One region of the Arthrobacter sp. IK3 genome, then DNA from elsewhere that is predicted to be linked to it. Evidence: riboswitches for the same ligand, from Rfam matches in the RefSeq annotation. Region 1 holds a riboswitch; the other holds the start of a gene.
The links. Region 1 has a riboswitch for cyclic di-AMP ahead of ACSLGO_RS08740 (C40 family peptidase). Riboswitches for the same ligand answer to the same signal wherever they lie in the genome.

Region 1 (3,200 bases):
CGCTGCGGCCGCTTCGGCGTAGGAGGGATAGGACTCGGTGAGTGCCGTGGCAAGGACATCCGTCCTGCCGCGGAGCGAAAGCGCGTTGAGCTCCGGCACCACTCCATGCAGCCGGTCGAGCCCCGGTGCCGGGGCGGCAGCGGCGAGGCTGCGCTGCAGGGCGGCTACTTCGGCAGGGCCCAGCAAATCATCCATGGCGCCCAAGGCAGTCCCCCGCAATCAGCCGTAGGAACCCGGCAATCCGGGTCAGCGAACCGCCGCTGGTTCCCGCGGCGGTTTCCCATCCTAGCGCTGCCGGGCATGCTCCGGCCGCTGCGCCCGGGGGGACGCCGACTCAGAGGTTGGCGTCCGTGTAGCTGCCGCGGGCACGCTCAGCAGGGGCGGGCGCATCGGAGGCGGATCCAAAAACGGCAGTGTAGCTGTCTACAGCTGCTGCAGGGGTTCGGTGTTCCGCGCCGTCAAACCGTGCGGTGTAGCCGTGGCCGGAGGCGGCGCCGGACAGGAGAGCATGCCGGTGTGCGGGAACTGACCCGGGCCGGCCGAAGGCTGCAACGTAATTGCCGCCCAGCGCAGCGAGGCGCCCGGCCGGAACGGTCCGTTCAATGCGGCTCTGGCCCTGCTGCCGCACTGCGGCCCGGTGCTGGATGGTGCGGGCGGGGGCGGAAGTGGTTGTCTCGAACATTGTTCTCCTCATGGGTCGGAGGCCGGGCAGCCGGGCAGCACAAAGTGCACCGGCTCCTGGGCGGCGTTGCGTCAAAAGTGGGAGCAGCCCGTCTGGCCGGGCTGCACGGGTCCTCGGTCCATTCGCGGGTGACCGGCTGTGGACGGGAAGGCCTGGCGGTAGGCGTCAGGCGTTGATAAGACTCTAGCAGTTATTCTGAGTCATTCATAAAAAGCGGGATGTCATTCACCTCTCATTTCTGCCGGGTCCAGCCGCCGCGGATAGAGTTGGCAGCATGAGCAGCACGCCCGCACGGACCCGTAGACCCGTCTTTCTCCTCATCCCGCTGGGCGCGCTGGCCGGCGTGGCGCTCGCCATGGTCAACTTCCAGCTCACTACCGCCTCCCTCGTCGAGCCTGGAGACCTCTCCAGCTATGTCCTCTGGACTATCGTGGGCGGCGCGGCCCTGGGTGGATCGTTCGCCTGCCCCGCCAGCGCAGCCGCATACGTGGGAGCTTCAGCGGGTAAATCCCCGCGGTTCTGTGCAGGCGCTGCTGGTGGGGCCCTGGCGGCGTGCTGGCTGCTGTACGCAGCCGTGTCAGCCTCCGGAGGAACGCCGGTCACCTGGCTGCTGCCTACCGCTGCCGCCCTTACTACTGCTGGCGGCATGTGGGTCATCTGGACTGCGGTCCGGCGCTCCGTTCCCCGCGCGTAAGGCAGCGCGGGGTCTCCGTCGCAGCGCCGGTCAATCCGGGCTAATAGTGTGTGAATCACCACTACGCCTAAGGGTTGAGTGCGGCATAACTGTGATCTGCAACCATCCCCGCCTGCAGGCCGGCGGGACCGTACCTGCCGGCCCGCTGGAGACCATTCAGGCGGCTGAAATGGGGAATTCCTTCACTGCGCCCCACTCTCCGGCGAGGTGTCGTTCCCCTTGAATCCGGGGCTTTTGCCCCGCACCCGGACCGGCCATGCCGTCCTGCCGACCCCGCGGCAAAGCGCCGTCAGCGACCGCCCGGGGGCCCATATCGGACCCGGCTGGCATGTGGCGCGCGGGACTGCTGTGATAAGACTAGACAGCAAGGTGCTCAGCTAACACGCGTGACTCACTGCACACAATGGCAACACGGCGTCGTTACCGAATTGCAATCAAAAAGAAATTGCTGTTAGTGTCCTTGGCATGCCGCAGTCCTGATGCGGCGCCCCGGGCTCGTTACCTAGCTCTGCCGCTTGGCCGGGGTCCCTTTTGCAATACGACGGCAGGGGCGGGGGAACCAATTTTTTGGGTCCTTTGAATCCTTGGGGTTAAGCCGACCGGATGAGACCGGCGGCCGGGTGACTCCCATCCGAACCCGACAGCTCACCTCGCAGGTATAGGGAGAGGTAATACCTTGTCTTCTAAGAATCGCGGACGTCACTGCGCAGAGTCCAGCATCTGGACCAGCATCGCAAAGGCAGCACCCGTCAAGGCACGCACTGTAACCGGAACCGCAGCAGCCGTCGTAGCAGGCTCAGGCCTCATGTTCGGCATGGCAGCACCGGCACAGGCCAGCGCAGTCATCAACGAAACCCCGGCACCGGCAGCCAGCACCTTCGCTCCGGCCGCCCAGCCCGCAGCCCCCCAGCCCGCGGTTGCCCCGGCAGCTGAAACCCCGGCTCCGGCGGCGGCCGTAACCCACACCGTAGTGTCAGGTGACACGCTGAGCGAAATCTCGGCCTCCTACGGCGTCACCCTGGACAGCGTCCTGGCGCTGAACGGGCTGTCGCTGGCGTCCATCATCTACCCCGGTGACGTCATCACTGTTTCCGGTGAGGCCGCCGCAGCTCCGGCCGTGGCCGCAGCACCGGTGGAGACCTACGTTCCGGCTGAGACCTATGCGGCTCCGGCCGAGGCCGCAGCCCCCGCTGCTTCGTACACCGATCCCGGCACCTTTACCGGTTACGAGAGCAACGTCACCACGCAGGCTGTGACCCCGGCACCCGCCGCGGCAGCTTCCGGCGCCGGCGCAATCATGGTCAGCTCCGCCTACTCCCAGCTCGGCGCCATGCAGGACTGCACCGTCCTGGTGGAGCAGGCACTGCGCGCTGCAGGCCACTCGGTGGGCGACCTGTCCCCCGCACAGCTGGCTGCCTACGGCACCCCGGTCTCCGACCCGCAGCCCGGCGACATGATCTACTACGCCAACGGCGGAGCCGGTGTCCCCCACATCGCCATCTACATCGGCGACGGCCAGGCCATCCACAGCGGGATGAACGGTAACCAGACCGTTATCGCAACCGCAAACCTCGGCTCCGGCCCCGTCTACTACCGCGCATAGTCTGCGTAGCCGCCGGTTCTTGCCGGCAGCACCCAGGGCGCCCCTTTCGGATCCCGAAGGGGGCGCCCTGCTTTAATGCCGCGGGCATCCCTGGCAGATCCGGGAACCCGGATCAGCCCGCTCTGCTCCAGGCAGGGTGCTCAAGCCCCGAACGTGAAATAATGGAACATGCCAGACTCGCGGCCGGCAGAACCTTCACCCATGTGCTGGTACCGCCTCCG
Region 2 (3,200 bases), on a different contig from region 1:
ACATGCCCAGCCACAGTCCGCCGTCGGAAGCGAAGTTCTTCTGCGGAGCAAAGTAGTACACGTCAGACTCCGCGAGGTCCACGTCCAGGCCGCCGGCAGCGGAAGTGGCGTCAATCAGGACCAGCGAACCTTCGTCGGCGCCTGCAACGCGGCGGACCGGAGCGGCCACACCGGTGGATGTTTCGTTCTGGGGCCAGGCGTAGACATCCACGCCCTCTTCGGCAACCGCCTCGGGACGCGTGCCCGGCTCGGCCTTGATGATGCTGGATGCGGCAAGGAACGGTGCCTTGTTGGTGGCCGCGGCGAACTTGGAGCCGAATTCGCCGAATGACAGGTGCTGGGCCTTATTCTCCACCAGGCCGAAGGACGCAATGTCCCAGAAGGCAGTGGAACCGCCGACGCCGAGGACAACTTCGTAGCCCTCAGGCGCGGAGAAGAGGTGGGAGAGGCCTTCGCGGACGCTTCCCACAAGGTTCCGGACCGGGGCCTGGCGGTGGGATGTTCCGAGCAGCTTGGTTCCGGCGTCGGACAGCGCCTGGATTTGCTCCGGACGGACCTTGGAAGGACCGGCTCCGAAGCGCCCGTCCCTGGGGAGAAGTTCAGCGGGAATCGTAACGGCGGTATCGCCCATTTCTGTATGCTCCAAGCGGGTTGGCAGGGTGCTTCACGTACCCTTCCATTCAACACCCCGTGCCCGTCCCGGTCCTATTTATGACCGGCCCTCGGGCACGGGATCAGCAGATGCGGTAATTCAGCCGGGTTTGCGGCCATGGGCTAACGTGGAAACAAAACTGCCGGCGCGTTCTGCGCCGCTGTGGTGATTCTCTTTTGCACGATTGCTAGGAGTGGCTGGTCATGACGGACCTCATCGACACAACTGAGATGTATCTTCGGACGATCCTTGAGCTGGAAGAAGAGAACATCGTGGCTTTGCGGGCCCGGATCGCCGAGCGCCTGCGCCACTCCGGTCCCACCGTTTCCCAGACCATTGGCCGGATGGAACGGGACGGGCTGGTGGTGGTCTCCGGTACCCGTCAGCTTGAACTGACGGACCTTGGACGGCGGCGCGCCACCGAAGTCATGCGCAAGCACCGCCTCGCTGAGCGCCTGCTGGCAGACGTGATCGGCCTGGACTGGGCCTATGTCCACGACGAGGCCTGCCGCTGGGAACATGTCATGAGCGAGCGGGTGGAGCGCCGGCTGTATGACCTGCTGGGTAAGCCCACGGAGTCCCCGTACGGCAATCCGATTCCGGGCCTGGAAGCCCTTGGCGGGGAGGCAGCACTCCAGCCGCTTACTCCGTACCGGGACCTGCTCTCCGCTGTATCGGAGGTCAGCGCCGGTCAGCCAATGCTCCTTGAACGCCTGGCCGAACCGATCCAGGTGGATCCGGAGCTCTTGACCCAGCTCGACGAAGCCGGCCTGCGTCCGGGTGCCACCATCACCGCCGAGGTGGTGGGAGGCTACATCTCCGTCCGCGTGCCGGGCATCGAGGGTGCCCTGGAACTGCCCGCGGAAGTGGCTTCGCACGTGTTTGTCTCCGCGCCCGCTTCGTGACCTGCCGCCGCTCCAGATAACGGAATGGTATCTTTTGGGCTTTTTCCCCTATAGTGGCATCTGACTACAGCAACAACACCGTTCACCGGTCCAACAGCCTAACCCTGCCACTGGACCGCAGGTGCAACCGTTCGCGGGCAGGGGCGGAGGACCCACCAACCGGCAGTATTACTGTCTTGGGGTGAAGCCCTTCGAGCAGCACGGCACAATCCTCACCGGACTGTACGTGCGTCGTGGGCCGAGTTTCTCTACTCGAATCCGACAGCTAACTTCGCAGGCTTGTTAGAGAGGGAAACACTTGTCGAAGCATGCTGCTTCGGGCAGGCGCAGGGCTGAATCGCCAGCTGCTGAACTGCGCCCACGCACCGCCGTCCGGACCACCGGAAGGCGCCGCGCCGAACCCGTACACCGCCCCATCGGCGGAGCTGCCCAGAAGTTCGCCATTGCCGCTGCCGCCTCCGGGCTGGTGCTGACGGTAGCGGTACCGACGACGGCGGCAGCCACCGATCCGGCTGTCGAGCCGCAGCCGGTTGCCGCAGACCCGGTCTCCGCGGACGCCAACGCTGTCCTGGACTTCGAGCGGACCGCACTGAGCTCCAAGTTTGATCCGGATGCCAAGCTCCGCAGCCTGACCGTGGCCGGTACGGACGTGATCCCGGCCGCGGCCAAGGGAACGCTGGCCACCCCGCTGAGTTCGGACCTGGTCCAGACGTCCTCCTTCGGCTACCGGGTCAGTCCCATTACCGGCACCGCCGGGGAACTGCACACGGGCCAGGACTTCGCCGCAGCATGCGGCACCGAAGTGACCGCGGCTGCGGCCGGCACGGTGAAGTCAGCCGGCTGGCATGCACTGGGCGGCGGCAACCGCGTTGTGGTGGATCACGGTAACGGCGTTGAAACCACCTACAACCATCTCTCCGCCATCAGTGTCTCCGTTGGGGACACCCTGGAGCGCGGCCATCTGGTGGGTGCCAGCGGCACCACGGGCGCTTCAACCGGCTGCCATCTGCACTTCGAAGTACTCGTAAACGGCACTCCCGTCGACCCCCTGGGCTGGTTGTGACCGCTCCAACACGCTTTCGTGACCTGAGCGTGACATTTCAGTGATGTTGTTATATTCTCGTCACCGTGCCTGATTCGCCAAAGATCAGACACTCTCGAACAGATTGCCGAGCTCTGCCACTGTCCGAGATCCGTTCGCAAAATCGCATGGCAGAGGCGGGGGAACCAATTTCGGGTTTCGTAAGAAGCCCTTGGGGTTAAGTTGCCGGACCTAGCAGTCCAGCAACCGGGTGACTCCCATCCGAATCCGACAGCTCACCTCGTAGGCATTGGGAGAGGCAAAACTGTGTCATCAGTCAATTCCGGCCGCCGTCGTGCCGCCACTGCGCCGGTAACTCCGTTTACCGCGCTGTCCAAAGCTGTTACCGCCAACGCAGGCTCCGTAGGTCGCCAGGCCGCCGTCGTCGTCGCTGCTTCCGGCCTCGTCCTGGCCGCAGGTATGCCGGCCCAGGCAGCCCCGGTCTCGACCGACCGCCAGGCCCTTGAATCCACCCCCCTTAACGTTGTGACCTCGAACGGAACCGTGACGGTTTCCGAGCAGGCACCGTTCGAACTTCCGGTCCAGCCGCTGGCCGGTTCCG

Region 2: linked by a shared signal. The riboswitch ahead of ACSLGO_RS16940 (M23 family metallopeptidase) and the one ahead of ACSLGO_RS08740 (C40 family peptidase) in region 1 are both predicted to bind cyclic di-AMP.

What each region holds. Positions count from the first base shown of each region.
Region 1 is NZ_JBPPSW010000005.1:194,015-197,214, forward strand. It holds gene ACSLGO_RS08725 (DNA alkylation repair protein) at 1-195, opposite strand, end outside; gene ACSLGO_RS08730 (hypothetical protein) at 335-682, opposite strand; gene ACSLGO_RS08735 (hypothetical protein) at 957-1,376, shown strand; cyclic di-AMP (ydaO/yuaA leader) riboswitch at 1,884-2,049, shown strand; gene ACSLGO_RS08740 (C40 family peptidase) at 2,053-2,979, shown strand.
Region 2 is NZ_JBPPSW010000014.1:89,884-93,083, reverse strand. It holds gene serC (phosphoserine transaminase) at 1-631, opposite strand, end outside; gene ACSLGO_RS16945 (metal-dependent transcriptional regulator) at 856-1,557, shown strand; cyclic di-AMP (ydaO/yuaA leader) riboswitch at 1,643-1,852, shown strand; gene ACSLGO_RS16940 (M23 family metallopeptidase) at 1,856-2,620, shown strand; cyclic di-AMP (ydaO/yuaA leader) riboswitch at 2,746-2,902, shown strand; gene ACSLGO_RS16935 (NlpC/P60 family protein) at 2,906-3,200, shown strand, end outside.